2 regions of the Brochothrix sp. genome follow, and region 2 is predicted to be linked to the other one. Evidence: predicted binding sites of a transcription regulator. Region 2 holds the regulator's gene; the other holds the start of a gene.

Region 1 (19,543 bases), on a different contig from region 2:
ATGAAAAAACGTCAAGGAACAATCGTAAACATGACATCTGTCGTAGGTATTACAGGTAATGCTGGTCAAGCTAACTATGTTGCTAGTAAAGCAGGCGTGATTGGCTTAACTAAAACAGCAGCACGCGAGTTAGCACCACGTGGTATTCGTGTAAACGCTGTAGCACCTGGGTTTATCGATACAGATATGACTGATGTACTACCAGAAGAAGTGAAATCAGGCATGTTATCACAAATTCCTTTAGGCGCAATGGGGAATACAAAAAACGTTGCTGACGTTGTAGCCTTCCTTGTAAGTGATGCAAGTGCTTATATGACAGGACAAACATTATCAGTTGATGGCGGAATGTCGATGTAAAAGCAGCTTCAACCTGGTAAAACATTGATAAATTGGAATGTATAAAATAGCAATACTTATAAGACTAAGGAATTTAAGTTAAGATAGACTGGTTACCGAAAGAAAGATAAGCTCATTCTGCTTTATCAAAATTGGAATACAATAAAAGTTACGGTTTGATAGACTAAGGAATTTAAGTTAGGATAGACTGGTCCATGTCTATTTAGAACTTAAATTTCAGGTCTCACTGTAACTTTATGCGCGTCTGAAATTTTGATAAAGTGAGCTTAGATTTCTAGAGGCTGTCTATTCAGAACTTAAATTTCAGGTCTAGTATAGCTATTTCTATAACGTGTATGAAATTTTCAATTGTTTTAGGTAGAAGTGCTAGAGAACATTTGAACTAAAATAAGCCATTTAGAAAATTAATACAAGTTGTTCTGCTTTTAATAGCTTCTAAAGCAGCTTCAACCTGGTAAAACATTGTAATCGAGTCAACGAACAAGTTGTCTTCATTTATCAATAAATACCTACTTGAAGATATGTGATGAACCGTGAGATTACATAAGTTTTTTCACGTGTTGGTATATAATACCAGTATTGCTTTTAGAGCTATTTTATTAACTTTTGTCACGGTCTGTGATTAAAACCACCTAGACATGATAGTCAAGAGGCTATTATTTAAGTAATGGTGGGAATAACTTGTAAAATTTCCTTTCTAAATGGGGATGAATCAATTATAATAATTGAAGGGAGGTGAATTATATAATGTCTGAAAACATATTTGATAAAGTAAAAGAAATCGTCATCGATCGTTTAGACGTTGATGAATCAAAAGTAACTAAAGAGGCCTCTTTTAAAGATGACTTGGAAGCTGATTCACTTGAAATCGTTGAATTGGTAATGGAATTTGAAGATGTATTTGATACTGAAATTTCTGATGAAGCATCAAAACAAATCCTTACAGTAGGTGACGCTGTAAAATACATTGAAGAAAACGCGTAAGTTACGATAAAAAATGATGAGGGTATGTTGTTCTGTCCATTGGATGAACGGCATCCCTCACTCATTTTATAAAAGGAGAATTAAAATGAAAACATTAAAAGAATTGCAGGAACGTATTCAGATTTCATTTAAACAAGAGGCATTACTTGAACAAGCATTCACGCATGCTTCTTATGTGAATGAAAATCGAAGCAAAGGTTCTAAGCATTATGAACGGTTGGAATTTCTTGGTGATGCAGTATTAGAGCTAACAGTTTCAGATTATTTATTCAATCGTTTTCCAGAACGTCCAGAAGGCCAACTAACAAAATTAAGAGCAGCTTGTGTGTGTGAAGGTGCTTTGGTCGTTTATGCAAAAGAATTAAACCTCAGTGACTATTTCCGTATTGGTCGAGGAGAAGAAAATGCTGGCGGACGTACACGTGACGCATTAGTCGCGGATATTTTTGAAGCATTTATCGGGGCAATGTATTTAAGTGAAGGCATCGACTGTGTACGCTCATTTTTAGGAAAAGTTATTTTTCCGAAAATTGATGATGGCACTTTTGAAGCAAATAATGATTATAAAACCTTATTACAAGAATGGTTACAAAAAGATGGCGATATTTCCATCTCATATGAGATTTTATCTGAAAATGGTCCAGCACATGATAAAGCTTTCCAAGTGCGTTTAGTGGTCAATGGCGAACCGCAATCAATGGGTGAGGGTCGCACGAAAAAAACAGCAGAACAATCAGCCGCTCAAGCAGCGTTAGCATCATATCAGTCACAGGAAAAGAACAGCTAAAGGGGGAACAGTCGCAATGCAATTAAAACGTTTAGAAATGCATGGTTTCAAATCCTTTGCAGATAAAGTTGCAATCGATTTTGTACCAGGTATTACGGCTGTTGTTGGGCCAAATGGAAGTGGAAAAAGTAATGTTACAGAAGCTATCCGTTGGGTGTTAGGTGAACAATCAGCAAAAGCATTACGTGGAGGCAAAATGAGTGATGTTATCTTCTCAGGGAGTGATTCACGCGCAGCGATTAATATTGCTGAAGTAACACTTGTATTTGATAATGAAGATGGCTTTTTACCAGATGATCATACAGAAGTCAGCGTCACACGTCGCGTCTATCGTAATGGTGATAGTGAATTTGAAATTAATCAACAAGCATGTCGCCTTAAAGATATCGTAGAGTTATTTATGGACTCTGGATTAGGACGCGAGTCGTTCTCGATTGTGTCACAAGGTAAAATAGATAGTATTCTTAATAGTAAACCCACTGAACGTCGTTCTATCTTTGAAGAAGCAGCAGGCGTTTTAAAATATAAATCACGTAAAAAACAAGCAGAAACAAAGTTAGTCGAAACTGAAGACAATCTAAACCGTGTGCAAGATATCCTTTTTGAACTTCAGGATCAGGTGGAACCATTAGAAATTCAGGCAGCTATCGCCAAAGATTATCTTGCTCAAAAAGAAACACTAGAGAAGTATGAAGTTGGTGTTTTAGCAGATGAAATCCAGGAGCTAACAAAAGAGGCAGATGCTACAACTGTCGCTTTACATCAATGGCAATCTAAGTTAATCGATAGTAAGAAACAAGCACAGTCACTTTTAGAACAATGGCAAGCGAAAAAAGATTTATTTGCGAAAGTGACACGTGATGCAGATGTTATTCAAGAAAAATTAGTTGAAACAGCGCGCGAACTTGAACGTGTTAATGGTCAATGTGACGTACTAAAAGAGCGGGCACTTCATGGTCAAGCAAGTGATTCTGATGTAGTTGAACAACTCGAAGCAATTAACGAGATTATTGTGAGTGCAACTGCTGAAAAAGAAACACAACAAGAACGTTACGATGTACTCTTGCAAAAAGTAACAGTGATGCGTGAATCTGTGAAACAACTACAAAACTATCTGGATGGTAAAGTAGAATGGACACCGGAGAAAATTGAGCGTTTGAAAAATGATTACATCGATGTGCGACATGAGCAAACGAATTTAAAAAATGAAAATGTTTTTTTCATTAAGCAACAAGAACAAAATCAACAACGTTTAGAAAAATTACGCAGTGAAAATGCGAACGTGATCAAAAATCATACCGAAACGGATGTTTTACAACAAGAAAAACAACGTCTTTTAGCTGAAAAAACAGCAAACATAGAGAGTAAACGTGCTGAATATGAGCAACTGACACAAAAACTTAAAGCTACAGAAGCTGATGCAGCAGTCGCAGACAATCAGTTATATAAAGCCTATGAAATGCGTCAACATGCAAAAGCAAAGCATGATACATTAGTTGATTTAGAAAATGATTACGCAGGTTATTATCAAGGCGTTAAGATGCTATTAAAAGAACGTCAACAATTCCCTGGGTTGATCGGTGCTGTTGCTGAACAAGTAACGATTCCATCACGCTTCGATACAGCAATTGATATTGCTCTGGGTGCAAGTACGCAACATATTATTGTCGAAGACGAACAAACGGCGCGTGCAGGTATTGGCTATTTAAAATCAAACCGTCTAGGCCGTGCAACATTCTTGCCTATTACAACAATTAAACCACGAGTAATGCCTAACGATGTCATCCAACGTTTACAACAACACGATGGCTTTTTAGGAATTGGAGCCGACTTAGTTACAATTGAGCCACGTTTCCAAGGGATTTTAGGCAACTTATTAGGTCAAGTAATTATCGCAGATACCTTAGTTAGTGCGAACCAATTGGCAAAATTAGCAAATCATCGTTTTCGTATTGTGACACTTGAAGGGGATGTTGTAAATCCTGGTGGATCAATGACTGGTGGGGCAATGAAACAAAACAAAGCGCCTTTATTAGGACGTAAAAATGAGATCGCTACTTTAGCTAAACAATTGGTACAGATGGAAGAGGTTATCCATCAACTGGAAGATAAAGTGAACAGTTTAAAACAAACGGTTATAAGTACGCGTGAAACACGCGATAGTCTAAGAGTTGAGGGTGAACGTCTAAACTTTGAAGTACAGCGTATCGAAGAAGATATTGCATCAACAACAGCAGCGATGTCACGTATTAATGAAAATATGCATATTTATGACTTTGACGTGAAAGAATTGACTGATGAAAATAATTCATTGGCACAACGATTGGCAGCAAACGAAGCAAAAATTGCTGAGATGGCACAAACATTAATCTCTCAAGAAACTGCGATTGAGCAAGCAACCCAAAATCAAAATATGGCAGATGAACAACGTGCTGAACAAGTTGAAAATCTAACAGCACAAAAAACAGAGCTAGCGGTATCAGAAGAGAAATTAACACATGCCAATACTAAGTTAGCAGAAATGCGTGCCACATTAAAAACGAATAATGAACGTCGTGAACAACTGCAAGAAAAATTAACGTTTATTCATACACAACAAACGGAACATGCATCTTCAAGTGAACAACTTGAAGCATCTCGTGTAGCTTTGGAAGCTGTAATGTCAGAAGTCCAAACGCAATCAGATTCACTAAAAGCGAAACGTATTGATGTAGAAGCTGAGCTTAACGAAGTGGCCTCGACACGTGAGTATCAACTCAACGAAGTGGCGACCTATGAGAAACAATTCAATGAAGCATCGATGAATTTAGAACGATTCACAAGTGAACGGACGTATCGTTTAAGTGCGTTGATGGATAACTATGAATTAACTTTAACCGATGCCTTAGAACGACCAGCTTTGACGTTGCCAATTGAAGAAGCGAAGAAAAAAGTGCGTTTGATTAAACGTACAATTGATGAATTGGGGCCTGTCAACATTGGTGCCATCGATGAATTCCAACGTATCCAAACACGCTATAATTTCTTGACGCAACAACAGACAGATTTGTTGACGGCCAAAGAAACGTTAAACGTGACCATGAGTGAGATGGATGAAGAAGTTTCTCGTCGTTTTTACGCAACGTTTATGCAAATTAAAGATCAGTTTGAAAAAATCTTCCCTAAAATGTTTGGTGGAGGACAAGCTGCTTTAGTATTAACAGATCCAGAAGACTTACTGAATACAGGTGTTGATATCGTTGCACAACCGCCGGGTAAAAAGTTACAAAACTTGATGTTATTATCAGGTGGTGAACGAGCTTTAACTGCAATCACGTTGTTATTTGCGATCATTGAAACCCGTCCTGTACCATTCTGTATTCTTGATGAGGTCGAAGCAGCATTAGATGAGGCAAACGTTTTACGCTTTGGTTCCTATATGCAAGCATTCCAAAAAGAAATGCAATTCATTGTAATTACTCACCGTAAAGGTACAATGGAAGCAGCGAATGTATTATATGGTGTAACAATGCAAGAATCAGGGGTATCTAAATTGGTATCTGTTCGTCTGGAAGAAGCAAATGTGTTAACTAACACTTAAAAACAATAAAGCGAGGGCAAATAAATGGGCTTTTTTAAACGCATGAAAGATAAGATGACAAATTCATCGACAGAAATGACGGATAAATTTAAGACGGGTTTAGAAAAAACACGTGATAGTTTTTCAGGCAAACTTAATTCATTAGTGGCACGTTATCGTACGGTTGATGAAGACTTTTTTGAAGAATTAGAAGAAATTTTAATCATGGCTGATATTGGTGTTAATACCGTTATGGAATTGATTGAAGAATTAAAAGAAGAGGTAAAACTTCGTAATATTAAAGAAACAAGTGCGCTTTATGAAGTGATTTCAGAAAAATTAGTTGCTATATATGAAGAAGCGGGCGAAACAGAAACTGAGTTGAACATTAACAATGAAGGACTCAATGTTATCTTATTCGTTGGTGTTAATGGTGTTGGTAAAACCACGACCATTGGTAAATTAGCACACAAGCTTAAAGCAGAAGGTAAATCAGTTATGCTTGCAGCTGGTGATACGTTTCGAGCAGGCGCTATTGAGCAACTTGAAGTTTGGGGCGAACGCGTAGGCGTACCAGTCGTTAAACAAAAAGAAGGCTCTGATCCGGCATCAGTTATTTATGATGCGTTGCAAGCAGCTAAAACACGTCATGTTGATGTACTTATTTGTGATACTGCAGGTCGTTTACAAAACAAGGTAAACTTGATGAGTGAATTAAGCAAAGTGCGCCGTGTTATTGAACGTGAAGTACCTCATGCACCACAAGAGGTATTACAAGTAATTGATGCGACAACAGGCCAAAACGGTCTACAACAAGCGAAGGTTTTTGGTGAAGCAACAGATGTCACAGGTATCGTATTAACTAAGCTTGACGGAACAGCTAAAGGTGGGATTGCCTTAGCCATTCGTCGTGAGTTAAAAGTACCCGTTAAATTTGTAGGATTAGGTGAACAATTGAATGACTTACAAGTCTTCGATTCAAATCTATTCGTCTACGGCTTGTTTGGCGATATGATTGATGCTGAAAAAGCTGAATAAAAGATTAAAATACTAATACTAAGCTCATCATTGATATACCAGTGATGAGCTTTTTTGCTTTGTTTTTTAATAACTTGCGAGTAACATTCAATCGAGTGAGTACAATTTTTTTCATATAAAAAGGGTGATCGCTTAACGCGACATTATAAAAAATGAATTGTTAGTATACAAAGAGGTTTCTGTTAACGCTAACAAACAGTTATCGCTTTTATTAATGCTATACTAAAAGTAATTTGAATGAACTTTTGAATACATTATTGATGTTAAAATGAAAAATAGTTATTAAATCATCTTATTTTTATGAAAAATTTGAGATTGCAACAAAGAAAGAAGGGGTTTCTTTGGAAATGATAAAAATTGAAAGCGTTACCAAATCTTTTAAGCAGAAAAATAAAAAAATTATCGCCGTAAATAATGTTAGTTTAACTGTTGAACAAGGTGATATGCTCGGACTCATAGGTGTGAATGGTTCAGGCAAATCGACGTTAATTAAAATGATGAATGGTATTTTATATCCTGATCAAGGTGAAATAATAATTAATGGTAAAAATCCATGGAAGCATCAAAAAGAAATCGCATATCAAATTGGCAGTATTTTTGGACAAAAATCACAATTATGGTATCACCTGACACCTAGAGAAACGTTTATGTTCTTGGGATCTGTTTATAGCGTTAAACTCGCAGCGTTGAAATTACATGTCGCAGAGTTAATTCAACAATTTGACTTGCATTCTTTTGTTGATAGACCCGTGCGGAAATTAAGTTTGGGACAACGAATGAAATGTGAAATTGTTGCTTCATTAGTGCATAATCCGAGTATCCTTTTTTTAGACGAGCCGACAATTGGTTTGGATTTAATAGCAAAAGATAGTTTGACAAATCTATTGTCTGAATATAATAAAGTGCATAATAAAACAATGGTGATTACAACACATGATATTAGTGATATAGCAAAATTGTGTAACCGGGTTGTTATTATCGATCAAGGAGTGATTATTTACAATGGAACAACAATAGCACTAACTGAGAAATTTGCGAATATTGTTTTGTTAGAAATTGTTTTAGCAAGTGATATAGCTCAATTACCTATTGAAGTATTACAACATGAAAAAAGTGATGCGTATACACATAAAATAAAAATAAATACCGATAAAATTGCAGTTAGCGAAGTATTTAATAAATTGGAAATATATGAAATCATCAGATACTATCAACACTCTTTAGATTTAACAGCTATTGTGAGAGTGTTGTTTGAAGAAGGTGTGATCGATGACAGGAAATAAATATTTTAATATGATTGTTTTAGGGCTAAAAGAACAACTTATTTATGTTAGAGCGATGTTGTTTAGACAATTTCTAATGGTTACAATCATGATTATTTTTGTTAATTTATGGTCTGTTGTTTACCAAGGTCAAACAGAAATAAACGGTCATTCATACAATCAGGTTATTTGGTATTTATTAATTACAGAAGCTTTTTTTATGTCTCGTGCACCAGTTGCTTATAAAATAGCGGACGAAATTAAAAATGGTACATTTGCTTATACATCATCACGTCCATACAGTTATGCACTCTATCATTTTTTTGTATCTTTAGGAGACTCATCATTTAAACTTCTAACAAACTTTATTGTAGGTGCTGTTTTAGTTATGCTATTAGGGATTAAACTAAATATCAGTTTTTTAGCAATCCTTTGTTTTTTCCTTGTAATGCTCATTGGTTATATTATCGATTATTGTTTGCAATTTATGATTGGCACGTTTAGTTTTATACAAGAAGAAATTTCGGGTTATGTATTTATTTATGAGAAGTTGTTATTCATATTTGGTGGCATTATTTTTCCGCTTTCGATTCTGAGTAACCACGTCGAACAACTTTTCTTTTTGATGCCATTTGTATATGTAATTGGTTTCCCGGCACAGTTATTAACACAAGGGTTATCAGAGTTAAATATTCTTTATTTAGGACTGCAACTCCTTTATCTAATGATTTTTATAATTTCTGCCAAAGCATGTTATACAAGCTTGAGAAAAAAAACCATGATGAATGGAGGTTGACTATGTTTTATTTGAACTTATTTAAAATGAATTTTAGAAGTAATTATAAATATAAAAAAAATTTTTATATTCAGGTGGTAACTATGTTATTAAATAATGTGTTTTTTTTAGGATATTGGATTATGTTTTTTGATATTTTCGAGTCAGATATTTTCAGTTTAATAGATATCTTTTATGTTTATTCTGTTGTATATGTTGCCTTTGGATTAACACAGTTAATCGCCGGTAATCTTCCTAATATTGCTACTATTATCGCGACTGGTCAATTAGACATTTATTTGATTAAACCACGCAATTCACTTTTATATATGATAATGTCTAAATCTTCTATTGTCGCTTTAGGTGATATTATTTATGGTTTAATTGCGCTGTCAGTTACACTTGTAAAAACCTCAGAATATTTGTTTATACTACTACTATATTGGTTGCTTTTAGTGGTATTAGTCGTAACAGTCATTGCCAGTTATTATATCATTTTAGGATCTTTAACGTTTTTTATAGGCAATTCCAAGGCAATCACAGATACAGGGACTTCGGCGCTTATTATGTTTGCAACTTATCCACAAGTAAAATTAAATCCAACGATGACATTAGTGTTATCGACGATTATTCCATCGCTAATTATTAGTATATTTCCACTACAAATACTTAGATATAGTTCTAGTTATTATCTGTTGTTGCTATTTATAGCAACAGCTGTGTTTCTGTTATTGAGTTTAGTGACGTATAAACAAGGATTAAAAAGATATGAGTCGTCAAATAGTATTAACTTAAATGTCTGAAATAAATGAACAGAATTAAAATGAGAAATTTCAACTTTTAAAATTAAGTAGCTAACTTCGTTATCAGAGGAGATTGCTACTTTTTTTATACAATAAATTTAGCAGGGCTAATTAGCGCACTCGAAAAACAGTTATGATAAGATTAAATTAAGACTTTTATGGTTTAAAGGAGACAGACAGATGGATAATGATATTATAAAATTAGTGCGCAAATTCAATGTTATTACGGTTATGTACAGCGCGGGAATCGTTATTTGGGCCGCTAGTATTGAGTTATATTTACAATCAATTGGCTATACAATTGCTGCAATTATGCTCTTTAATTCGTTTTTTTGGATATTCAGTACGTTGAGTGAAATACCAGCAGGGGTAATATCCGATACGTTTGGTCGAAAAAAAGCGATGTTAATCAGTTGTATATTAAGAGGCTTTGGTCTCGGATTATTATTTATACCATCCCATCAGTTGTGGATATTGTTGCTTTTTGGTTTGTTAACAGCGGTTAGTGAGTCTTTTAACTCAGGAACAATGTCTGCATGGGTAATTGATAAAGTGAAAAGTATCGACGAAAAATATGACATTGAAAATATTTTTAGTAAAAATAGCTTGTTTTTAACATCAACATCCATGGTAGTAGGTTTTGTCGGTGGGAAAATATTAGGGGTGAAAAACCTTTCTTATCCTCTTTTAGCAGGAATTATCTTATTTATAATCACCATTGTTTATATTAGTCTTTTTTTCAAGGACAATTCGCACCAACAGCAAGACAATCAACCTATCAATTTATTTAGTGGTTTTGTATCTTCGTTTAAGGAAGGTTACGCTTTTTTACGAACAGATAAATTATATTTTTCACTCTGTATTTCATTTTTACCGTTAATTTTATTAATCGTTGCGCCGAGTAATCAATGGCAACTCTACTTTGGAAACGAGTATGGCGGTGTTAAAATAACAGCCTATATATGGGTTGGAATGGGTTTATTTGGGATAATAGGTTCGAGAATTCCTCAGCTATTAGCGAGGGTTATTAAAAATAAACTGAGCAGTTTGCAATTATTATTATTATTAAATATGTGCGCCATTATATTGTGTGTTGTAATAACTAATGTGTATCTTTCCGTATTATTATTTTTAATGCATGTCAGTTTCACGACAGCAGATGCGATTATTCGAGCAGGACTATTGCACAACACAATCCCAGCTAAAAATACTAATCGCAACACACTTATATCTTTTTTTTACACCATTGAATCTTGTATGACAGCAGTAGTCATCATCGTTATTGGTGTGTTAACAACCCTTATTAATCTAGGAACGATTTGGATTATGTTCGCATTGATTGCGACCATTATTTCCCTACCAAGTTTGCGTAAGTTAAATGGAAAAATTGAAACGGAGGGTTTTTAATGGACTATAGTGAAGAGCAAAAAGAAGTATTGGAACGACATGTTAAAAATAACAAAATCACTTCATTACCCCGTAAATTAAAAAAGAAAGTCGTTTTGTTAGAAGTCATTACAAATGATTTTAAAGATGGGAGATGCTATACAGAGCAAGAAGTGAATACTATTTTATTGAAATGGTATGACGACTATGTCATCTTAAGAAGATATTTAGTGGATTTCAAATTTTTAAAGAGAGAAGAGGACGGTTCATCTTATTATAAAGTTTAACGTATATCGTATTTAGTGATACTACTGGGAAAAGTAAACGACTTGGTTCATCTGTAGAAAATGCGATAGAATGAGTTGTATGAGACATATATAATTCCTCCTTTGGATTGGTTCAGCGACTTTATTTTAAAGGAAATTTATATATGTTTCTATTTTTTGCGTAAAAATAGTGTTAGCGACATATTTTGTCACTAACACTATAAATTATAGAACCAAAAAAAGAAGAACTCTAAAATGGAGTTCTTCTTTTTGGATGTTAAATTTTCTTTATAGCCCGTTATTTTTAACAATAAAAGCTTCAAAAACTTTTTTAGTAAGTGAAATTGTGAAAGTAAGTAACACTAAGCTAATAATTGTACCTTCTCTTACGACAAAGGGTAAAGAACTAGCGACAGAGATAATAATAGAAATTGTTACTGAGAAAATATCGATACCATAACGTAATTTTGCAAAAGGGATAGGATGTTTATTAGAAATCTCTACGCAAACACTTTCAATCGGGAAAGCAAGCGTTTTTAAATTTAAGACCATACCTGTACCCAACCCAGCAACAATCGACCCTAACATAAATAAACCTAACTTACTTGCATAATGTGTAATCTGAATGGCATCAAATACTTGGTATGTGAAAAAATTAATAACGAAGCCAAGTGATAATACTGCAATGGCTTGTATCAAATAGGCCAACGGTTTTTTTGCTTTTGTGAGATAAATATATAACATTAAAAAGCAAAGGTTAACAATCGTCGTCATTGTACCCACTTTAACTGCGAATAGACCAGCTAAGCTTAAATTTAAAGCATTGAAGCTGCTTACTCCAACATTTGCAGCAATAGTTAAACTAATTCCAAAACCTGTTAATGTATAAAATAATAACGATAAAAATAATAAACCTGTTTTTTTCATGTGAACATCATTCCTTTCACTTGTAATATATCAAGAAACGATAGATAATAATGTGAGATATAGCACATTTTTCGAATAAAAAATTTAAGGAAACTAAGATTAGAGGTGCATAATGAAAAAAATAAGCTTGAGTAATGCTCAACACTATAAAAAATTATGGCAACCTGTCAGTAATTTGACATCATTTCAAATTGAAGAAATTGCTCACATTGAAACATTTGAAAAAGGGCAACACATCATTCGTCATGATGAAGGAACAGAAACCTTATTTATTTTATTACAAGGGAAAGCAAAAATATACTTATTACATGAAGACGGTAAACAACTAATCGTGCACTTTGTTCAAAAAGGGGAGTTAATCGGTGAACTGAGTTTGCTTGGTGTTGAAGAACGGACAAAAGATGTGGTTGCACAAATCGATTGTATTTGTCTTGCTATTCCATTAGCCGACTATAAAGAACGATTATTAACAGATATAAGCTTCTTACAACAATTAAATGTTTATTTAGCAAAAAAAATGTTGAATCGGACAGAACGTTTTGGTCAAGGGTTAAATTATCCATTGCTTAATCGACTCGCCGCTTTTATTTTATATACTGAGAATGAAGGACTCTATCATGAAAAACATACCGAGGTAGCAGAATATTTGAGCAGCAGTTATCGTCATCTGTTGCATACTTTTGAACAATTGCGTGAAAAAAACATCATTATTAAGGAAAAACGAGGTTATCGTATTATTGATCGTACGGAGTTAGAACGTTTGGCAGGGGAGATAAAGAGTTGATTATCAAGACTTTATAACATGTCTACGAAGTTATTATCTTATAAAAAAGGAGATGGGAAATTGCTACTTAATCAATTGAAATATTTTGTTGCTGTTGTTGAAAATAATAGTTTTACAGAAGCTGCGAGTCGTTTATATGTGTCGCAATCAGCGGTTTCTCAACAGATTCAAGTGTTGGAAGAAACACTAGGCGTTGTATTATTAACAAGGCAGCATCGTCGTTTTCAATTAACACCAGCAGGCAACCATTTTTATCAACGGAGTAAGATGATTCTTGCACAAGTTGATGAAATGACCAAAGAAACCATAACGATTGGCACAAATGAGGAAGTAGAACTCAAAATTGGTTATTTACGTGTGTATGGTGGTCAAGAACTACATGAAGCCATTACGCAGTTTTCAGAAATATATCCTGAAATTACCCTAAGTGTGATAAATGGGACGCACGAAGAACTTTACCATGAAATAATAAATGATCGTGTTGATATTATTTTAAGTGACCAACGTCGTGCTTTTTCAGATGAATGCGTGAATTTTGAGTTGGTGAAATCACCTATGTATGTTGAGATATCGAAGCGGCATCCATTGAGTGAAACAAACATACTGACCTTGAAAATGTTAGAAAATACACCATGTATTTTAATCGCTGCCAATGAACAAAAAGCAGTCGAAGAGGAGTATTACAAAAATACACTTGGTTTCAGTGGTCATTTTATCTTTGCAGAAAATTTAGAGGCTGGCCGCTTGTTAGTAGCAGCCAATCAAGGTTTTCTTCCAATCGAAAGCGTCGGAACATTGGCGCCCGTCACTAGCAGAGTTAAGCGACTTCCCTTATACAGAACTGAGCAACCCATTATCAGAAATTATTGTGCGTTTTGGATGAAAAGAACAGCTAACTACTATATTGAAGAATTTGCACTGATTTTACAAAAGTTATTACAGAAAGATGCCACTCTATAAATGAGCGGCTTTTTTTGTATAAGTAATACTTATACTAGCGATTAGTAACTCAAATTGATAGGGCATTATCCAAGTATTACAATGAATGTATCATAGAAGAGGGGGAAGAAAATGATGATCACAAAAGCAGCAGAAGCTTATCATGAAAAAATGTTTCCCGACTATCAATCCAGTTTTTTAGAAACGGATCCAGAATTTATTACATTGTTTGATAACTTTGCATTCGATACTGTTATAAATCAAGCTGATTTCGATAATAAAACGAGAATGCAGGTTATCCTTGCCGTTTTGATTGGTTGTCAAAGTTTGGCTGAATATAAGGCGATGTTACCCGCTGCATTAAATTTTGGTGTGTCTCCAATTGTTGTGAAAGAAATTATTTATCAATCCGTTGCTTATTTAGGAATCGGTCGTGTGTATCCTTTTTTAATCGCAACAAATGACATTTTAACAGAAAAAGGTATTGCTTTACCACTTGCTAATCAAGCCACAGTAACAGAAAAAACACGACTTTCAGATGGTGAAGCAGCACAAATTGCTATTTTTGGCGAAGAGATGAAAGGATTTGCGCAATCAGGACCAAAATTAAGTCGCCATATTAACCAGTGGTTAACTGAAAATTGTTTTGGTGACTACTACACTCGAACTGGTTTAGATTTAAAACAAAGAGAGCTTTTAACCGCTTGCTTTTTGTTAGCACAAGGAGGCTGCGAGCCACAGTTAATCGCACATTTTAAAGCAAATATTCGCTTGGGCAATGACCCGGAATTTTTAGTAACGATGATATCCCAATGTATACCCTATATTGGTTATCCGCGCTGTTTAAACGCATTGCGTTGTCTTACTGAAGCTGAAATGAATGAATAAATAAATCTATTAAATAGGAGGAATTACAATGGACTATGTAAAATTTGGTAATACAGGAATGGATGTTTCTAAAATATGTTTAGGCACAATGGGATTTGGTGATCCTAATAGTGGATTCCATGAATGGGTCATTGAGGAAGAAGAAAGTACCGAAGTTATCAAAAAAGCATTAGACGTAGGCATTAATTTTTTTGATACTGCAAATATTTATTCGTATGGAGCAAGTGAAACGATATTAGGAAACGCTCTGAAAAAACATGCCAATCGCGATGAAATTGTTGTGGCAACAAAGGCATACATGAAAATGAAAGATGCCCCTAATAGTGGCGGTTTATCACGTAAGGCGTTATTTTATCAATTAGACCAAAGTTTAGAACGGTTACAAATGGATTACGTTGATTTGTTTATCATTCATAGATGGGACTATGAGACACCCATTGAAGAAACGATGGAAGCCTTACATGATATTGTAAAAGCTGGTAAAGCTCGTTATATTGGAGCCTCTGCGATGTATGCTTGGCAATTTGCAAAAGCACAACAAGTTGCTGAAAAAAATGGTTGGACAAAATTTGTTTCTATGCAGAATCATCTCAACTTGTTATATCGTGAAGAAGAACGTGAAATGTTACCGCTATGTGAAGATCAAGGGGTGGCGGTTACACCATATAGTCCATTAGCATCGGGGCGATTAACACGTGATTGGGAAGCAACAACAGAGCGTTATCTAAAAGATCAAACGGCAAAATCAAAATATGATAAAACAGCTGAACAGGATAAAATAATTGTTCAACGGGTGGCAGAAATAGCGGAAAAATACAATGTGAAACGTGCTCAAGTTGCATTGGCATGGTTGCTTCAAAAAGAAGCAGTGGTATCTCCTATCATTGGTGCAACAAAAATAAGCCATCTATTAGATGCTTTACCTGCAATCGATTTACAGCTAGACCCAGCAGATATTAGCTACTTAGAAAGGGCCTACTTACCTCACGAAGTTGTTGGGGCCATTTAATACAAAGCTAAAGAATGAAAAGGGGGAGCTAAGATGGCAAAGTTTGAAGAAATTAAACAGGGAACAATCTTTCCAATTGGAGAAAAAAACGAGGCATTTGCCCATTATTTTACAGGACAAAGTTATTTGCAAACATTGGTGGCTGATGAAGCTATTGATGTTGGTGTAGCAACAGTCAGCTTCGAACCTGGTTGCCGTAATAATTGGCATATCCACTGTAACGGCTATCAACTATTGCTAGTGACAGGTGGTGAAGGATGGTATCAGGAAGAAGGCGAAGTCGCACAATCATTAAAAGTAGGGGATGTCGTTGCAACGCATGACGGAGTGAAACATTGGCATGGCGCCAAAAAAGATAGTTGGTTCGAACATATTGCCATCACAGCAGGAACACCAGAATGGCTTGAAGCAGTGGCGGATGATTGGTACCAAGCACTTTAGTTATAGTTGAAAAAGATAAGAATGACTTTTGAAAACGCAGAGATCTATCTGCGTTTTTTTGCATAGACAATTTAATTACACATCAATTTAAAATTAAACGCGCTCATTTAGACAAGGTAATTGTCTTTACAGGCAAATACATGTAAAATAGGGGTATGCATAAAAATTGAGGTGAAATCGATGCTTGAAAAAACAACGCGTATCAATATGCTTTTCGCCTTTTATCAACCTTTGCTAACAGCAAAACAAAGCGAGTACATGACGCTGTACTATGAGGATGATTATTCGCTTGGAGAAATCGCTGAAGAGTATGAAATCTCACGCCAAGCGGTTTACGATAACATTAAACGAACGGTGAAAATTCTTGAAACTTATGAAGAGAAACTGGGGCTTGTTGCTGTCTTTAAAAAGCAAAACGATATTGTCACAGGTTTAAGGCATCAAATCACTGAAAATCAGTGGGAAGATCCTAAAGTAACTGCTCTATTAAATGAACTTGATGAAATTAACTTATATTAGGAGGTCCTACAATGGCTTTTGAAGGATTGTCAGAACGATTACAGAATACGATACAAAGAATGCGTGGAAAAGGTAAGATTAGTGAAGCAGACGTTAAAGAGATGATGCGTGAGGTACGCCTTGCATTGCTTGAAGCGGATGTTAACTTTAAAGTTGTTAAAAACTTTGTTAAAACAGTAGGAGAGCGTGCGATTGGTCAAGATGTCATGAGCAGCTTAACACCAGGTCAGCAAGTCGTTAAAATCGTTAATGAAGAACTAACTGACTTAATGGGTGGAGAAGAAAGCAAGCTCACAATGAGCACACAACCTCCAACCGTATTAATGATGGTTGGTTTACAAGGTGCTGGTAAAACAACGACGACAGGTAAATTAGCTTCGTTATTACGTAAAAAATACAATAAGAAACCATTATTAGTTGCTGCCGATGTTTATCGTCCAGCTGCGATTCAACAACTTGAAACACTAGGGAAACAACTGGATATGCCTGTATTTAGTATGGGAGATCAAGTGAGTCCCGTTGAGATTGCTAAAAAAGCAATTGAACATGCTAAAGCGGAACATTTAGATTACGTTTTAATCGATACAGCAGGTCGCCTGCATGTTGATGAAGCATTAATGACTGAATTAGTTGAAGTGAAAGAAATAGCGAAACCTGATGATATTTTACTTGTTGTCGATGCGATGACAGGTCAAGATGCAGTGAATGTTGCACAAAACTTCAACGAAACACTTGAATTAACAGGTGTAGTACTAACAAAATTAGACGGGGATACTCGTGGTGGGGCAGCATTATCAATCCGCTCTGTTACTGGGAAGCCAATCAAATTCGTTGGTATGGGTGAAAAACTGGATGCGTTAGAACCTTTCCATCCTGATCGTATGGCATCACGTATATTAGGTATGGGTGACGTTATGAGCTTGATTGAAAAAGCACAAGCTAACGTTGATGAAGAAAAAGCAATGGAATTAGCGAATAAAATGAAAGATAATTCAATGACATTCGATGATTTCTTAGAACAATTGCAACAAGTTAAACAAATGGGACCATTAGATGATTTATTAAAAATGATTCCAGGTATGAACAAAATGAAAGGCGTCGAAAACATGTCGATTGATGACAAACAAATGGCGCACATCGAAGCAATCATCAAATCAATGACAACGAAAGAACGTACAGATCCAACGTTGTTAAATGCAAGTCGTCGTCGCCGTATTGCAACTGGGAGTGGACGTCCTGTGCAAGAAGTGAATAAACTTGTTAAACAATTTGATGAAATGAAAAAAATGATGAAACAAATGAGTGGAATGGGCGGTAAAAAAGGTAAAAAGAATCCTTTAGCAGGCCTTGGTGGCAATTTTAAACTGCCATTTTAAACTTTTTTGAAGATGTAAAGAAAAAATACTTTACAACCAGAAGAATTGATGGTAATATTAATTCTTGTGAGATACAAATTATGGAGGTGTTATTCAAATGGCAGTTAAGATTCGTTTAAAACGTATGGGTTCTCGTAAATCTCCTTTCTACCGTGTCGTAGTAGCAGACTCACGTTCACCACGTGATGGTCGTTACATCGAAACAGTTGGGACATTTAATCCTTTAACTCAACCAGAAACAGTTGTAATTAATGAAGAATCTGTTTTATCATGGTTAAGCAAAGGTGCGCAACCTTCTGATACAGTTCGTACTTTATTATCATCAAAAGGAATTTTAGAAAAATTCCACAACGCTAAATACTCTAAATAAGATATTAAGCAATCATATTTAATGAAACCGTCCCATCATTTATATTCATTTATGATGTGGGCGGTTTTTTTATTTTATTAAAGAGAGGTGCTCGTATGAATATTTTGCAACGTATCCAAGTCAAGCGAGTCTTAACAACGGAAGCGCTTGAACATATTCAAGAATCTTTTGACCTGAAAAAAAAGCAACTTCAAATGGAAATTGAACAATTGAAATTTCAACAGAAGAAACAGCTTCACCTTTCTAAACAACCAGAAGATAAAATTACAGCCTACTTTGTTAATGAAATAGAAAAACGAGAAGAACAACTTGCTATCATTGTTTATGAAGGCGATCAACTCAATATATTACCCCTCGGTTCTGAAATTATCGAACGGGAAGTTGAAGCGTTGGTGCCGATTAAAGTGGGTGACCAATGGTCGTCAATCCAAACCAATAAAGAAATCGTGATTAAAGACGATATTATAATAGAAATTAGAACGAGGTGAAACACAATGACAGAATATTTGAATGTAGGTAAGATTGTTAATACGCACGGTGTTCAAGGTGAATTACGTGTGATGAGTGTGACCGATTTTGCTGAAGAACGTTTCCAAGTGGGTAATGAATTAACAATGTTTAAACCAGGTGAAACAAAACCGACGAAAGTTAAAATTTTAACACACCGTCAACATAAAAACTTTGATTTGATTACACTGGAAAATGTGTATAACTTAAAATTAGCTGAGGAACTTAAAAACAGCGAACTCAAAATTGAAAAAGATCGTGTACAAGCATTGCCAGAAGGCGAATATTACTACCATGAAATTTTAGGATGCGTTGTTTTTGCTGAAGACGGCTCTAAAATTGGTGAAGTTAAAGAAGTTTTAGAAACAGGTGCCAACGATGTCTGGGTTGTAAAAGATGCCAAAGGGAAAGATCAGTTAATTCCATTTATCCCATCAATCGTATTAGAAGTTGATGTTGCTGAAAAACGTATTGTGATTGAAGTGATAGAAGGGCTGTTAAGCTAATGAAAATTGATATCCTTACGCTATTTCCAGAGATGTTTAAAGGTGTCACTGAATCATCAA
Region 2 (14,567 bases):
AGCGAAGAAAAATTATTACAATTAGGAGTTGAACGCGTAGCTGCCCTTAATGCTAACGATAGTAAAACAGCTTTACAACTTGAAATGCTGATGGAAGAACATCGTATTGAAGAAATCACTAGTGGTAGACAAGATAGAAGTCCTGATTTTCAAGAATTAGAAACTGATTTAGCCTTAAAAAAAGAGATTGCAAAAAAAGGTTATGAATACAACAGTACGATGTTTAGCGTTTGGGGACCAGATTTCAGTGTCAATATGATGCGTTATATGTTCCCTTATTTCTTGCCTTTTTGTTTTATTCTCGTGATAACGGGTGTGTTAGGCAGCGATATTGAAACAGGGAAATGGCGTTTTTTAACAACCTTACCACTCAAAAAGAGCCGTATTATGGGTGCGAAAAAATTTGTAGCTTATGGAATTGGCTTTGTCTTTATCGCTTTGCTATTCTTATTATCATTCTTTATTGCTGGTACAGTCAATGGCTATAGTTATAGTGACTATCCTGTACTCGTAAAGGATGTAACGGGTTATCACTTTATTACAATAACCAAGCAATTACTGCAAGTTATTCTGCTGGTTAGTGCGGCAATGTATTTTATTGTTAATCTGACCACTGTTTTATTATTGCTGTTTAAAAATACAGTCATCACGATGATTGTTGAGTTAGTGTTATTAATAATAACACAACAATTAACGCAGCGATTTGAAGCAGTAGAAGCAACCTGGTTAGCATTTAATCCGTTTATTTTATTTTATTTTAACATTGTCGATATAACAGAAGGGAACATCGTCGATCATTTTAAATCAGCTTATTTTACAACAGGAACAGGTATATTAGTGTTGCTCGCTTCGAGCATTATTTGTTTGATTATTTCTCGTTTTTTAGTTAATAGTGAGCGTTTGGTACTCAAGGCGTAACCATTAAAAAAGTGTCCTAAGCTTGTGTTTGGATGCTTTTTTTTGCGGAGATAACTATATTGATAACTTTTTAACTAATAAATATAACTAACAGTGTTGACAACCAATATTATACGTTGTATAGTATGTATATATTATATGACGTATAGTATTAGAGGGGGACAAGCTCATGAATTTTCAAATAGGTGCGGCGTTACTCGATTTCTGTGTACTGGGTGTTTTAGCACGCGAAGATGCTTATGGTTACGCCTTAACAGTTGAGGTAAAAAAAGTAATGGATATTAGTGAATCAACCTTATATCCGGTCTTGCGCCGACTTAAGAAAGACGAACATGTTATTACGTATGATGAAGCTTATCAAGGAAGAAACAGACGTTATTACAAAATTACAGAAAAAGGTCTGGCACATAAAGAATTATTAGCCAGTGAGTGGGAAATTTTCCAAGGGAAAATAAAACAAGTTGTTGAAGGAGAGGGCAAACATGAATAAAAATCAATTTATAATGACTTTATCAAAGCATTTAAAACGATTACCAGCTGAAGAAAGAGACGATATACTAACATACTATAGTGAATTTATCGATGAAGGTATGACAATGAAAACTGAAAATGAGGTGATAGCAGAAATTGGAAGTCCAAAACGTATCGCACGGGAAGTTACCGCTGATTTTGCTATTAAAGAACTGAATGATAAAGATACCTCAGTAAAACGTCGCTCAACAACCTTGTGGTGGGTGATGGCAGGAATTCTTTCAAGCCCAGTAACATTACCTCTTATGGTAGTAGTAGTGGCTTTGCTAATGGTAGCAGCAGTTGTAAGTTTAACACTCGTTGTTTGTTACGCAGTTGTTTTTATTGCCTTTACAATCAGCGGTCTTGGTGCAGCTATAGCAGGTATACTTATTATTCCAGAAAATGTTGCATCGAGTTTTTTCTTTGTCGGTATTGGTTTTGTGGCAATGGCAATCGGTGGGTTACTAATGTTACCTTTTAAAACGTTTTGTCAGTTTTTATTCAAAGTTATCTCGGGTACAATTCAAAAGTTGTATCGTAAAATTCAATCAAAACGAGGTGTCAATCGATGAAAAAAATAAGGACCAGTTTATTTTTATTACTATTAGTAGGTTTAATACTTATAACAGTTGGTTATTTTAAAGGACCAGCTTACAGCCTGACATGGAATAATAATCGTTTAGTACCGATAGAATATGTAACGGAAACACAAAAAGTAGCAGCGTTTAAAAACATTGCTATTGATGTGAAAGATGCTGAAGTTGAAATTATTTCTGGTGATGTAGCAGGCGTAACTTTGACACATAATAAAGAGGCTAAAATGGTTGTAACATCGACAGATAATCGTTTGGAAGTTAAAGGAAAAGAAGGTGTCAGTAATGTTCAAATTGGTTTAACGTCGAGTTATCCCAAAGTAACGATTACGGTTCCTAAAAATAGTAAATTGGATCAATTAGTAATTACGAATCGTAGTGGCGATGTTAAAGTTGAACAGCAAGATGCTAAAGAAATCACTTTGGATTTGAAGAGTGGGGATGTTAATTTTTCTGATGTAAATGTAGCAGGTGATTTGAAGATACAACAAAAATATGGGGATTTACAGCTTGACCAAGTGAACAGCAAAATACTGGCAGTTCTTAATAACGCAGGCGATACTAAAATCACTAAAAGTAAGTTTGAAAAATTCGAGTTTGAGGGTGACTACGGTGATATTAATGTGAAAGCAAGTAAGTGGAATCAATCTACGATTAAAAATGCAAGCGGCGATATCTCACTAACTGATAATGATATGTTTGGTGAAAATGTGATTACTAATCGTTATGGTGATATTAAAATCAAGAGCCCATCAACTTTGGCAGTAAAAGTCATCACTAAATATGGCGATAGTTATTTAAATGGGAATGAAATTAACAGTAATTATCACACGCAAACTAAGCAGACAGAAAACAGCTTAAGCATTGAATCAAATTCAGGTGATGTAGCCATCGATGTGAGAGAATCTCGCTAATGAAGGTGACTAAAAATCGAATGTGTATTCTCTGTATTATCATGATTATCATCGCATTATTTATTATCGAACGTTATTAAAAAAAGAACATCGGTTATGTTTACCGATGTTCTTTTTGCTGTTTATTCGGATAACGCTTCCCAATCCACAAATAGTTTTTCTAAGATAGCTTGAGCCTCTAATAACTCTTTATGATAGGTTTGTGTTTGAGCCACGTCACCAAATACTTCTGGCTGTGCAAGTGTATGTTCCAATTTTTCAATTGTTTCTTCTGTTTCTGCAATTTTCAGTTCAAGAGCTTCGATTTCACGTTGCTTTTTTCGGGCTTGTTGAGCAATTGCTTTTTCTTCTGTGTAGCTTAATTTGCGATCATTGGGTGTATCAATTTGTTGTTTTATTTCAGTTTCTGCCGCTAAAATCTCAGCGCGTTCAGTTTGAATGGCAAGTTTTTCAACATAATAATCATAGTCTCCTAAATAGGTAACAGCGCCTTCAGCAGATAATTCAATTACTTTGTTCGCAATACGGTTAATGAAATAACGGTCATGCGAAACGAATAGTAATGTACCTTCATAATCTATTAAAGCATTTTCTAAAACTTCTTTACTATCGATATCTAAATGGTTAGTAGGTTCATCTAAAATCAGAAAATTGGCATGTTGGAGCGTTAATTTAGATAATGCTAGACGAGCTTTTTCGCCACCACTCAACATATTAACAGCCTTTTTCACATCATCGCCTGTAAAGAGGAAAGACCCCAAAATAGTACGTATGATTTTTTCATCCAAGCTTGGATAAGCTGACCAAAGTTCTTCCAATACAGTTTGACGACTATTCATCGTTGCTATTTCTTGATCATAATAGCCAATCTCCGTATTTGCGCCAAAATTGAAACTGCCAGCTAATGCTGGTATTTGTTTGATTAAAGTTTTTAACAATGTTGACTTTCCAACACCATTAGGACCGACAAGAGCAATAGCGTCAGTGCGTTTAACATCAATATTCAAATTAGAGGAAAGAGGCGTACCTTCATAACCAATCGATAAGTCTGTTGTTATAAGGGCATCTTTTCCACTTGGTTTATCAATCGTAAAACCAAAATGTGCTGCTTTTTCATCACCTTGAGGTTTATCTAAACGATCAAGTTTATCGAGTTGTTTACGCCGTGATTGAGCACGTTTAGTTGTGGATGCACGCACTATATTACGTTGAACAAAATCTTCTAGTTTAGCGATTTTATCTTGCTGTTTATCAAATAATTTCCATTCTTTTTCCAAATCAGCTGCATATTGTTCGAGGTAATGCGAATAGTTACCCACATAATGCGTCGATTTTTTACGACTAATACTATAAACTTGGTTGACCACACGATCTAGAAAATAACGGTCATGTGAAACGATAAGTAACGCACCGCGGTAGTTAGAGAGGTAATCCTCTAACCATGTTAATGTCTCGATATCTAAATGGTTAGTCGGTTCATCTAAAATTAAAATGTCATTTTTGGAGAGTAGCAGTCTTGCTAAGGCCAATCGTGTTTTTTGGCCCCCTGAAAGACTATTAATCACTTGATTATAACGCTCTTCATAAAAACGGAAACCGTGTAAGATTGAGCGAATATCAGATTCGTATTGATAACCACCTTGTTCCTTAAAATCATGTTGCAAATTATCATATTGGGAAGATACTTGCTGATAACGTTCACTATCTTCATAAACAGCTGGCGTTGCAAGTTGTTCTTCTAAGGAACGCATTTTGGTTTCCATTTTTTTTAAGGGTTCAAAAACGGTCAGCATCTCATCCCAAATCGTACGATCAGATTCCAAGCCAGTATTTTGAGCTAGATAACCAATGGTAACATCTTTAGGTTTACTAATCTGACCTGTATCGTATGAAATTTGTCCAGCGATTATTTTTAATAAGGTTGATTTACCAGCACCATTTTTACCAACTAAGGCAATTCGATCATTTGTTTGGATTTCCAACTGTATATTTTCGAGCACAGGTTCGGCTCCGAATAGTTTTGTAAGTTGACTAACTTGTAATAATATCATGTAAGCACACATCCTTCTCTCTTATTAGTTTAACTGATTTTCTCGTAAAAGGGAACGTACACAATTAACAACATTATATGACGATGCTATCTAGCCAAATTTAATAAATACCTATACAATGGTATTAACGAATTGAATCGTTCAAACAAAGGAGTGGTACCTTGTTTAACAAATACCCTGATATACCTAAAGCATCTGCAAAGCGTATGGGTTTGTATTATCAGTATGTAAAAACATTGGAAAACAATCAGATAGATCGTGTCTCATCAAAAGAGATAAGTAAAGATCTTCGGATTGAGGCAGCAACTGTGCGCCGTGATCTTTCTTATTTTGGGGCGTTAGGAAAGAAAGGGTACGGCTATAGTGTAGAAAGTTTAATGACATTTTTTGAGGATCTTTTTTCAGATACACATAGTCGTTTGATGGCAGTTGTGGGCATGGATTTATTGGGGAAATCATTGTTACACTATCCTAGTTTTAGTGCAGCCAATATGTCAGTGAGTTGTGCATTTGATTTTACTGATAATGAGGTGGGCACAATTGAAAATGGTGTTCCGATATATAGCATTAGTGATTTCAAAAAAATAATAGAAGAAAAACAGATTGAAACTTTGTTGATTGCCTGTTCTGGTGATGAAGCGACACAGTTGATGGGAAAAATCCCAGGAACATCAATCACAACAATTTTGAATTTTAGTGCAGTGGCAATTCACGCACCAAAAACTGTTTTAGTACGCACGATTGATTTTGCTGAGGAACTGCAAATCCTTTTTTCATTAAATAGTCGTGTGCAAACATTGGCCTCGCAATTAGAAAAAACAGAATAGTTTTCAAAAAAACGTATCGCTGTTTAGCGATACGTTTCAGGTTGTAGAAAAAGTAAAACTAAACTGTTATCTCTTTTATAGTTCACTTAAAATCCTTTTTCAAAAGATTAGTAGACTAAAGACAAATGCTAAGATAGTAGGAAAGACAAGCGAACAACGGTGCGCGTACTGATGGTACGTAATCCTATGTGAGTGAGGAGTAACGACCTAGGTTTGCCGTTTGTATTCAGTAAAAAACGTATCGCTGTTTAGCGATACGTTTTTTTGTTATTTTACAGTGATATATTTATAACTATAAGGTGAACCAAAGTTATGTTTTACTACATTAGCAACACGATCTTTTTGTAACAATGCTGTTTGTTTTTGATAGAGTGGTGTGATGGCATACTCTTTATTTACAAGAATGTTTTCAGCAGCCACTAAGTTTTTCCAGCGTGCTTCATCGTTACCCGCGTTTTTATTATCAGCATCATTTAATAATTGGTCATAGGTTGTATTTTTAAAACCAATGTAATTTTGACTACTTTTAGATTCGAAAATATTAAGATAAGTCGTAGCATCTTTATAATCAGGCATCCAAGCACCATCTGAAATGTCATAATCTCCTTCGAAATAAGCTTGCTGTTTGTTTTTACTTGGTAAAGCTTTAATTTCAACAGTTAAACCTGGTAAGTCTTTTTGAAGTTGATCTGTGATATATTCAGCGATTTTTTTATCTGTGTCGCTATCAGATGTAAGGTATACAAGATTAATTTTGTCTTTACCTAAAGATTTTTGAGCTACTTTCCATGCTGTTTGAGCTTCTTTTAAGTCTTGTTTTTGTAATGTACCAGCATCCGTTCTAAAATCAGCATTTGTCTCTGGGTTATTAATGAAATTTTTAGGAATAAAACCGTCAGCTACAAAAGAACCATCATCGAGAATTTTGTTAACAAGTGTTTCTTTGTTAATTGCTAAGCTGACAGCTTTTCGTAAGTCTTTATTTTTTAAAGGTGACTCTTTAGTTTCATTTAAACGCAAATAAGCAACAAGGGCATCTTTTTCATTTTGGAAATCTTTAGAGCCACGATATTGTTTAGCAAATTCACCATCTAATACGACACGATCAACATCGCCACTTTGATAAAGATTAACGGCGGTACCTGTATTTTTCACAACGGATACTTTAATGTCATCAACTTTGACATTTTTAGCATCCCAGTAGTTTTTGTTTTTAACATAAGTCCAACCATCGCCACTAGCACTCCAACCTTTGAGTGTGAAAGGGCCATTGTATAAAGTTGTGGCACTTGATGTTCCATATTTATCCCCTTGTTTTTCTAGGTAGCTTTGTTTAATTGGGAAAAAAGTTTGGAAACTTAAAAGTGACGGGAAGTAACTGATGGGTTTAATCAATTCGATTTGTAACTCATAGTCATTGACAGCCTTAACGCCAAGTTCACTGCTTTTTAATTTTCCTTCATTTACTTCTTTTGCATTTTTAATGCTATTTACAAATAAAATTGAATAAGAAGGTGCAGTTTTAGGTGAGACAGCACGTTGCCATGCATAAACAAAGTCTTTTGCTGTGACTGCTGAACCATCAGACCATTTAGCGTCATCTCGTAATTGAATGGTATATGTTTTCTTATCAGCACTAATTTTAGGCAATGACTTAGCAACTGCAGGGATAACATTATCTTGTTTATCGAGAGAATACAATCCTTCTAAAACTTGATTTTGTGCTGTGAAACTTGCGAAATCCTCTTCATTAGTTGTATTAAGGGTTAATAAATCTTCAGTTTCAACAAAATGAACTGATTTATTAGTGGTATTATTTGATTTTTTTTCAGGGGCTGCATTGTTTGAACCACAAGCAGCAAGGACCAAGGTTAATATACTGATGATAGCTATCAAAAATATGCTTTTTTTAGACATGTAATTCGCTCCTTTACTCTATGATAATAGTATTATACATAGCAGATAAGGATTGTACAAGAAATAAATCCGAGTTTTTACATCAGAATTAAAAATCTTTTATAAAGAAGTTATCAAACGCTATTATTAAAAGGTTTCACCGCAATGTTTTAGGCAAAATAAAAACGAAATTCTTATCTTAAAGTAGCGATAGGAATTTCGTTTCTGTTATTTAATAGAGTGTTCTAAATTGAATTGTTCAAATGAACTTTCAGAATAAGCGTGTAATAATTTTTCAGCATAACGTTTTTTAGGGTATAAGAATCGGTCATAGGCTTCTAATAAACTTTGATGATAAATAGAAGGTAACCCTGCGTTCTCTAAATAAACGAAAAGAGCATCAAAGATTGCTTTAATTTTATGTTCAACAGCCACTGTGAGATCTAACTCCGAAGCTTCAAACGATAACTGTGAAGCTATTAGTTGTTCTTCATCAGTATAACTATCGTTGATTAACCCGCTACACCACTTAATATAAAGGTGCATAACATATAAATCGGCAGGATTAATACCATCTGGATAAAACGGATTTAAATCAGGTAATCGTAATTCAATTCGATTGATTTCAGCTTTAAGTGAATTAAACTCATCCATATTAGTGCCTTTTGCACGAACCAACTCATAAAGTTCACGAGAGCCTTCAATGACGCCTGAATCAATCACCTTTTTGAGAGAACAGAGATAAGAGGCTGTATCGCTATAATCTAATAGTATTGGCTGCGTATTATGATAACCTTCTTTTCCTAAGCGAGCAGAACGATAGGTCGTACCGTTAATTGTTTTAGGGCTTGCTGCTAGTGTAAACGTTAAGAAGTAACGATATTTTAAAGCTTGTGCCATTAATCGAATATAAAAATCATTACGTTGTTCCAGTGATAGTAGTTCATTCAATTGATCCTCGTCAAACGAAAAGTTGAAATGAATACCGGAGTACAATTGCTTATAACTACCGTACTTAGCAGCAAGATACATACGATACTCTGTTTTTTCATAGATAACGTCACCAGGAACACCAAACTGCGCCAGTGGAATTTTATCTTCGGGCGGTAAATGACAAGGAGGAACGCTTTGCATCCACAAATACTCATCTTCCAGTCCTTTTTTCACCTTAGCGTTGATGCGGCTGATTTCAGGTAAAAGTGCTTCAACTGAAGAGACAGCAGGTGAGACAATTTCAATCTGACTTTCAGAAAAGTCGGTTGTTATTTCTGGGTTGCAACACTTATCGCCTAGTGTTTTGGGATGCGGAGTCATTGCAAGACGTCCTGAAGCTGTCACTCGCAAGTTTTCTCGTTCCAAACCAAATTTTCCATCAGCAATATTTTGCAATTGTTTGAGTACGACGTGTTGAAACATAGTTGTTAACCTCTCAATCTATTGTTTTAGATACATCACTAGCGTTGCAAGGATGTTAATTATAATGATATGCAGGGGGTAATAAATGTAAAAAAACCATTTCCAACTGCGACCACGTTGCCCATTGTACATGTAAATAAAAGGTAACGCCGCGATAGCATAAAGCTGAATAACACTAAGATGGTCTGTGTATTGGCTTAAAAAAGCAATTGCTAAACTATAGATGGAAAATAACAGCCAGCGATTTTTCAATAGGTAAGAACCAATAATCAGTAAAATACCATACAAACCATAATCGAATGGAAAAATCCAAGCACTCAGTAAAATGAGTCCGACTAAGAAGTAGTTTTTAAACTCAATGCCATATAACGCGAGCATCCCAAGCGCCAAAGTTAAAAAGATATTAAACATTGGTTCTTGCATAAAGAAAAGAGGGATTTGCATGATAACACCTGATAAGGCGATTGTTAGAAAATATTTTTTACGATTGTGGGTATGACGATACCCTTCCGTTAATAAGAAAGCGAAAATTGGAAACGCTAATCGGCCGACAATGCGCCAACCGGAATCCAAGTAAAAGAAAACACCGATATGATCAATCGTCATTGATAATAACGCAATCAACTTTAATGTGAAGCCATCGAGTTTTTTAAACACAGAATGTTCCTCATTTCATATTAAATAGAAACAATTAATCAATCACTGTTACAGTATCTTTAAGTTCGTAAGGGTCTTTATCGTTTATATGATCATAAAACATAATGCCGTTAATATGATCAATTTCATGTTGAACACACATGGCAGGGTAACCCTTAAATCTTAATTTCACAGGTTTAGAATTGATATCAAACGCTGACACAGTGACACGCATATGACGCACAACATATCCTGGGACATCACGGTCCACTGAAAGACAACCTTCTCCACCAGCTAAACATGCATCTTCAACAGAATGACTAACAATTTTTGGATTGTATAGAACGTGGCTAATCAGACGTTCACGGTCATCCAGCAAATGTAGCGCAATAATACGTTTCTCTACTGCGATTTGTGGAGCAGCAATACCAATCCCAGCACGCAATTCATATTTTTCTGCAATTTCTTCATCTTGACTATTTTTTAAAAACGTCAACATGTCATTTCCAATCTTAATGTCTTCCGCAGACAATGGTAAATTTACATCTTTTGCTTTTACTCTTAATGAGGGATGTCCCTCACGAACGATATCTTTCATTGTAATCATAATCCGTTACACCTCTTAAAATTTTTAGTTTGTTTTAAAATATGAAGAATTTAGTGTATGTGCTACGCTAAAAATATGTCCTATATCACTAATATATTATCAGAAAATAACACAAAAGAACATTTAATTGTTTAGGTGCATAATATAGTTAATTTTTGAGTGCATAATAATAGTTAAAATATAATCAATAAATGGTTAAAAATTTAATCAAAATCAAGCTATTAGCAACAAGTCATATCTAAAAATACATATAATTAAAAACAATCGCTTTTGTGTACTAGTATACGACGTTTCTGTCATATAACAGATGAGAACTGTTTTTTTTAGGTATTTCAGCGTGAAAACGCTTAAGCGTAGGCGCTTCATAGGTTTTTGTGTTTTAATAGGTATCAATATTTGACCAAATAGGGTGTGTTTGTTATAGTAGTCATGGAAGCTGTATAATATCATATACGATTTATTTTGCATTAAATCTTGACCTAGTATACAATCAAAGATGTGCTTTATACAGTATCAACTGATTTGGTAACAATTACCTAAAAAAGGAGTGGAGTAACATGGCAATTAAGCAAAAAAAAGTTATTGTCGATGTAAAGAAACAATTTGCAGCAATCGCTAAACAATTTGAACCAGTTCAAGTGTTAAATGAAAACGGTGAAGTTGTAAACCCAGAATACATGCCTGATTTATCTGACGAAAAAATGGTGGAATTAATGGAACGTATGGTTTGGACACGTGTGTTAGACCAACGCTCTACATCATTAAATAAACAAGGACGTCTTGGTTTTTACGCGCCAACAGCAGGCCAAGAAGCTTCACAATTAGCGACTCATTTCGCTTTAGAACAAGAAGATTTCATCTTACCTGGTTATCGTGATGTTCCTCAATTAATCTGGCACGGATTACCGTTAGCGAAAGCTTTCTTATTCTCACGTGGTCATTTTGCGGGAAATCAATACCCTAAAGATTTAAATCTTGTATCACCACAAATTATCATTGGTGCTCAGTATGTACAAACTGCTGGTGTTGCTCTTGGTATTCAAAAACGCGGTGAAAAAAGTGTTGCTATCACTTATACAGGTGATGGTGGTTCTTCACAAGGTGATTTCTATGAAGGAATCAACTTTGCAAGTGCATTTAAATCACCTGCAATCTTCGTTATCCAAAACAACGGCTTCGCTATCTCAGTTCCTCGTGAATTGCAAACTGCTGCACCAACATTAGCTCAAAAAGCTGTTGCTGCTGGAGTACCTGGTGTTGTTGTTGATGGTATGGATCCATTAGCTGTTTATGCAGTTACTCGTGAAGCGCGTGAACGTGCTATCAATGGTGAAGGCCCAACTGTTATCGAAACATTAACTTACCGTTTTGGTCCACATACATTAGCTGGTGATGATCCAACTCGTTACCGTACTAAAGAAATGGATGAAGAATGGTTATTGAAAGATCCAATCGTTCGTTTCCGTAAATTCTTAGAGTCTAAAAACTTATGGACAGTAGAGCAAGAAGAAGCTGTTATCGAACGCGCTAAAGAAGAAATCAAAGAAGCAATCAAAGAAGCAGATGCGATTCCAAAACAAAAAGTTACAGACTTATTAAATAACATGTTTGAAACGCCTACTTCTAATATCGCAGAGCAAATTGCAATCTACACTGAAAAGGAGTCGAAATAACATGGCACAAATGACGATGATTCAAGCGATCACTGATGCGCTTGCAACAGAATTACGTAACGATGAAAACGTACTTGTTTTTGGTGAAGATGTTGGTAACAACGGCGGTGTTTTCCGTGCAACTGAAAACTTACAAAAAGAATTTGGCGTTGACCGCGTCTTCGATACACCCCTTGCAGAATCTGCAATTGGTGGTTTAGCAAACGGTTTAGCATACAAAGGTTTCCGTCCAGTAGCTGAAATTCAATTCTTCGGTTTTGTATTCGAAGTATTTGACCAAGTAGCTGGCCAAGTAGCCCGTACTCGTTACCGTTCAGGTAACACTCGTAACATGCCAGTTGTTTTCCGCGCGCCTTTCGGTGGTGGTGTACATACTCCTGAAATGCATGCTGATAGTTTAGAAGGATTAATGGCTCAAACTCCTGGTCTTAAAGTTGTTATTCCATCAACTCCTTACGAAGCAAAAGGTTTATTAATCTCTGCTATTCGTGATAACGATCCAGTTGTATTTTTAGAGCACATGAAACTTTACCGTTCATTCCGTGAAGATGTTCCAGAAGGTTCTTACACTGTTCCTCTTGGTAAAGCAAACATCCGTCGTGAAGGTACTGACATTACTCTTATCGCTTATGGCGCAATGGTTCAAGAATCATTAAAAGCTGCTGAAGACCTTGAAAAAGAAGGTATTTCTGCAGAAGTTATCGATTTACGTACTGTTAGCCCAATCGATACTGAAACACTTGTTACTTCTATTGAAAAAACTAACCACGTGGTTGTTATTCAAGAAGCTCAAAAACAAGCAGGTGTTGCAGCACATGTTGTTGCTGAAATTAACGATCGTGCAATCCTTAGCTTGGAAGCGCCAGTTGGCCGTGTAACAGCTGCTGATTCAGTGTTCCCATTTGCTCAAGCTGAAACTGCTTGGTTACCAAACAAAACAGATATTTACAACAAAGCTAAAGAAGTTCTTTCTTTCTAATTTAGAAACGTTGTAACTTGAAAGATATAAACAGTATAAGCAATCGCATGTTTTCTGTGTGATTGCTTAAACTAATAGAAATGTTAGGGGATGGATAAAAGTGTCATTTAAATTCAAATTACCAGATATCGGTGAAGGTATTCACGAAGGCGAAATCGTAAAATGGTTTGTAAAACCAGGCGATAAAATCGAAGAAGATGAGCCATTGTTAGAAGTTCAAAATGATAAAAGTGTTGAAGAAATTCCAAGTCCTGTAACAGGTACTGTATTAGAAGTTCATGTAACTGAAGGTACTGTTTCTGTTGTTGGTGATTTATTAATCACTATCGATGCACCAGGTCATGACAATGATCAAGAAGAAGCTGCTCCAGCTGAAACACAAGAGCAAACTCCTGAATCTCCAGCTGCTCCAGTAAACGCTCCTGACCCAGCTGCTCAACAAGCACCTGCATCAACTCCTGCACCTGTTGCGACAGAAGCTGTAGAACGCGAAAATGATCGTGTTATTGCTATGCCATCTGTACGTAAATTTGCACGTGATAACGGTGTGAGCATCTCTAGCGTTGCCGGTTCTGGTAAAGCAGGTCGTGTTCTTAAAGAAAACGTTGAAGCATTCTTGAATGGTGATTCTGCTGCAGTAGCATCATCAACTGAAGAAGCTGCTCCAGCTGCAACTGCAACTGAAAAAGCTGCTCCAGCACCAATCGCTCCAGGTGAACGTGAAACTCGTGAAAAAATGTCAGGTATTCGTAAAGCAATTGCTAAAGCAATGGTTAACTCGAAACACACTGCACCTCACGTAACTTTAATGGATGAAATCGATGTATCTGCACTTGTTGCTCATCGTAAACGTTTCAAAGAAGTTGCTGCTGCACAAGACATTAAATTAACTTACTTGCCATATGTTGTTAAAGCATTAACAAGTGCACTTAAAAAATACCCAGTATTGAACGCATCTATCGATGATTCATCTGATGAAATTATCTACAAACATTACTATAACATTGGTATCGCTGCTGATACTGATCGTGGTTTATTAGTACCTGTTGTTAAAGATGCAAACACTAAATCTGTTTTTGCTATCTCTGCTGAAATCAATGAATTAGCTGTTAAAGCACGTGATGGTAAATTAGGCGCTTCAGAAATGAGCGGTGGATCTACAACTATCTCTAACATTGGTTCTGCTGGTGGACAATGGTTTACTCCAGTTATCAACCATCCAGAAGTTGCTATTTTAGGAATTGGCCGTATTGCTGATAAAGCAATCGTAGTTAATGGTGAAGTTGCAGTTGCTCCAGTAATTGCCTTATCATTAAGCTTCGATCACCGTATCATCGATGGCGCAACAGCTCAAAATGCAATGAATCATATCAAACGATTACTGGCTGACCCAGAATTGTTATTAATGGAGGGATAAATTATGGTAGTAGGCGATTTTCCAATTGATGCAGAAACAATCGTTATTGGTGGGGGACCTGGTGGATATGTAGCTGCCATTCGTGCCGCACAACTTGGTCAACAAGTAACTTTAATTGAAAAAGAAA

The links. Region 2 encodes Rex, which represses fermentation and respiration genes when NADH is low (regulators of the CRP and FNR family bind a similar motif). Its sites were predicted from a motif close to TTGTGAAATATTTCACAA; they were not measured.
Region 1: a site for Rex is predicted at 12,195-12,212, ahead of yeiL (transcriptional regulator YeiL). Genes of this name have one in related genera too.

The regions. Positions count from the first base shown of each region.
Region 1 covers NZ_JAFYUW010000170.1:8,240-27,782, forward strand. Annotated here, with positions in the region: gene fabG (3-oxoacyl-[acyl-carrier-protein] reductase) at 1-357, shown strand, start outside; gene IKV95_RS10740 (acyl carrier protein) at 1,105-1,341, shown strand; gene rnc (ribonuclease III) at 1,427-2,128, shown strand; gene smc (chromosome segregation protein SMC) at 2,166-5,708, shown strand; gene ftsY (signal recognition particle-docking protein FtsY) at 5,733-6,725, shown strand; gene IKV95_RS10760 (ABC transporter ATP-binding protein) at 7,073-8,008, shown strand; gene IKV95_RS10765 (ABC transporter permease) at 7,995-8,783, shown strand; gene IKV95_RS10770 (ABC-2 family transporter protein) at 8,867-9,565, shown strand; gene IKV95_RS10775 (MFS transporter) at 9,746-10,972, shown strand; gene IKV95_RS10780 (DUF2087 domain-containing protein) at 10,972-11,238, shown strand; gene IKV95_RS10785 (DUF6198 family protein) at 11,506-12,144, opposite strand; gene yeiL (transcriptional regulator YeiL) at 12,257-12,928, shown strand; gene IKV95_RS10795 (LysR family transcriptional regulator) at 12,989-13,888, shown strand; gene IKV95_RS10800 (carboxymuconolactone decarboxylase family protein) at 14,000-14,755, shown strand; gene IKV95_RS10805 (aldo/keto reductase) at 14,784-15,764, shown strand; gene IKV95_RS10810 (cupin domain-containing protein) at 15,798-16,205, shown strand; gene IKV95_RS10815 (putative DNA-binding protein) at 16,386-16,724, shown strand; gene ffh (signal recognition particle protein) at 16,736-18,100, shown strand; gene rpsP (30S ribosomal protein S16) at 18,198-18,470, shown strand; gene IKV95_RS10830 (YlqD family protein) at 18,566-18,958, shown strand; gene rimM (ribosome maturation factor RimM) at 18,965-19,483, shown strand; gene trmD (tRNA (guanosine(37)-N1)-methyltransferase TrmD) at 19,483-19,543, shown strand, end outside.
Region 2 covers NZ_JAFYUW010000122.1:1,031-15,597, forward strand. Annotated here, with positions in the region: gene IKV95_RS08350 (hypothetical protein) at 1-918, shown strand, start outside; gene IKV95_RS08355 (PadR family transcriptional regulator) at 1,088-1,408, shown strand; gene IKV95_RS08360 (DUF1700 domain-containing protein) at 1,401-2,003, shown strand; gene IKV95_RS08365 (DUF4097 family beta strand repeat-containing protein) at 2,000-2,938, shown strand; gene IKV95_RS08370 (ABC-F family ATP-binding cassette domain-containing protein) at 3,061-4,989, opposite strand; gene IKV95_RS08375 (redox-sensing transcriptional repressor Rex) at 5,151-5,816, shown strand; gene IKV95_RS08380 (peptide ABC transporter substrate-binding protein) at 6,084-7,733, opposite strand; gene IKV95_RS08385 (hypothetical protein) at 7,941-9,128, opposite strand; gene IKV95_RS08390 (TraX family protein) at 9,147-9,785, opposite strand; gene def (peptide deformylase) at 9,820-10,371, opposite strand; gene pdhA (pyruvate dehydrogenase (acetyl-transferring) E1 component subunit alpha) at 10,929-12,044, shown strand; gene IKV95_RS08405 (alpha-ketoacid dehydrogenase subunit beta) at 12,046-13,023, shown strand; gene IKV95_RS08410 (dihydrolipoamide acetyltransferase family protein) at 13,124-14,440, shown strand; gene lpdA (dihydrolipoyl dehydrogenase) at 14,444-14,567, shown strand, end outside.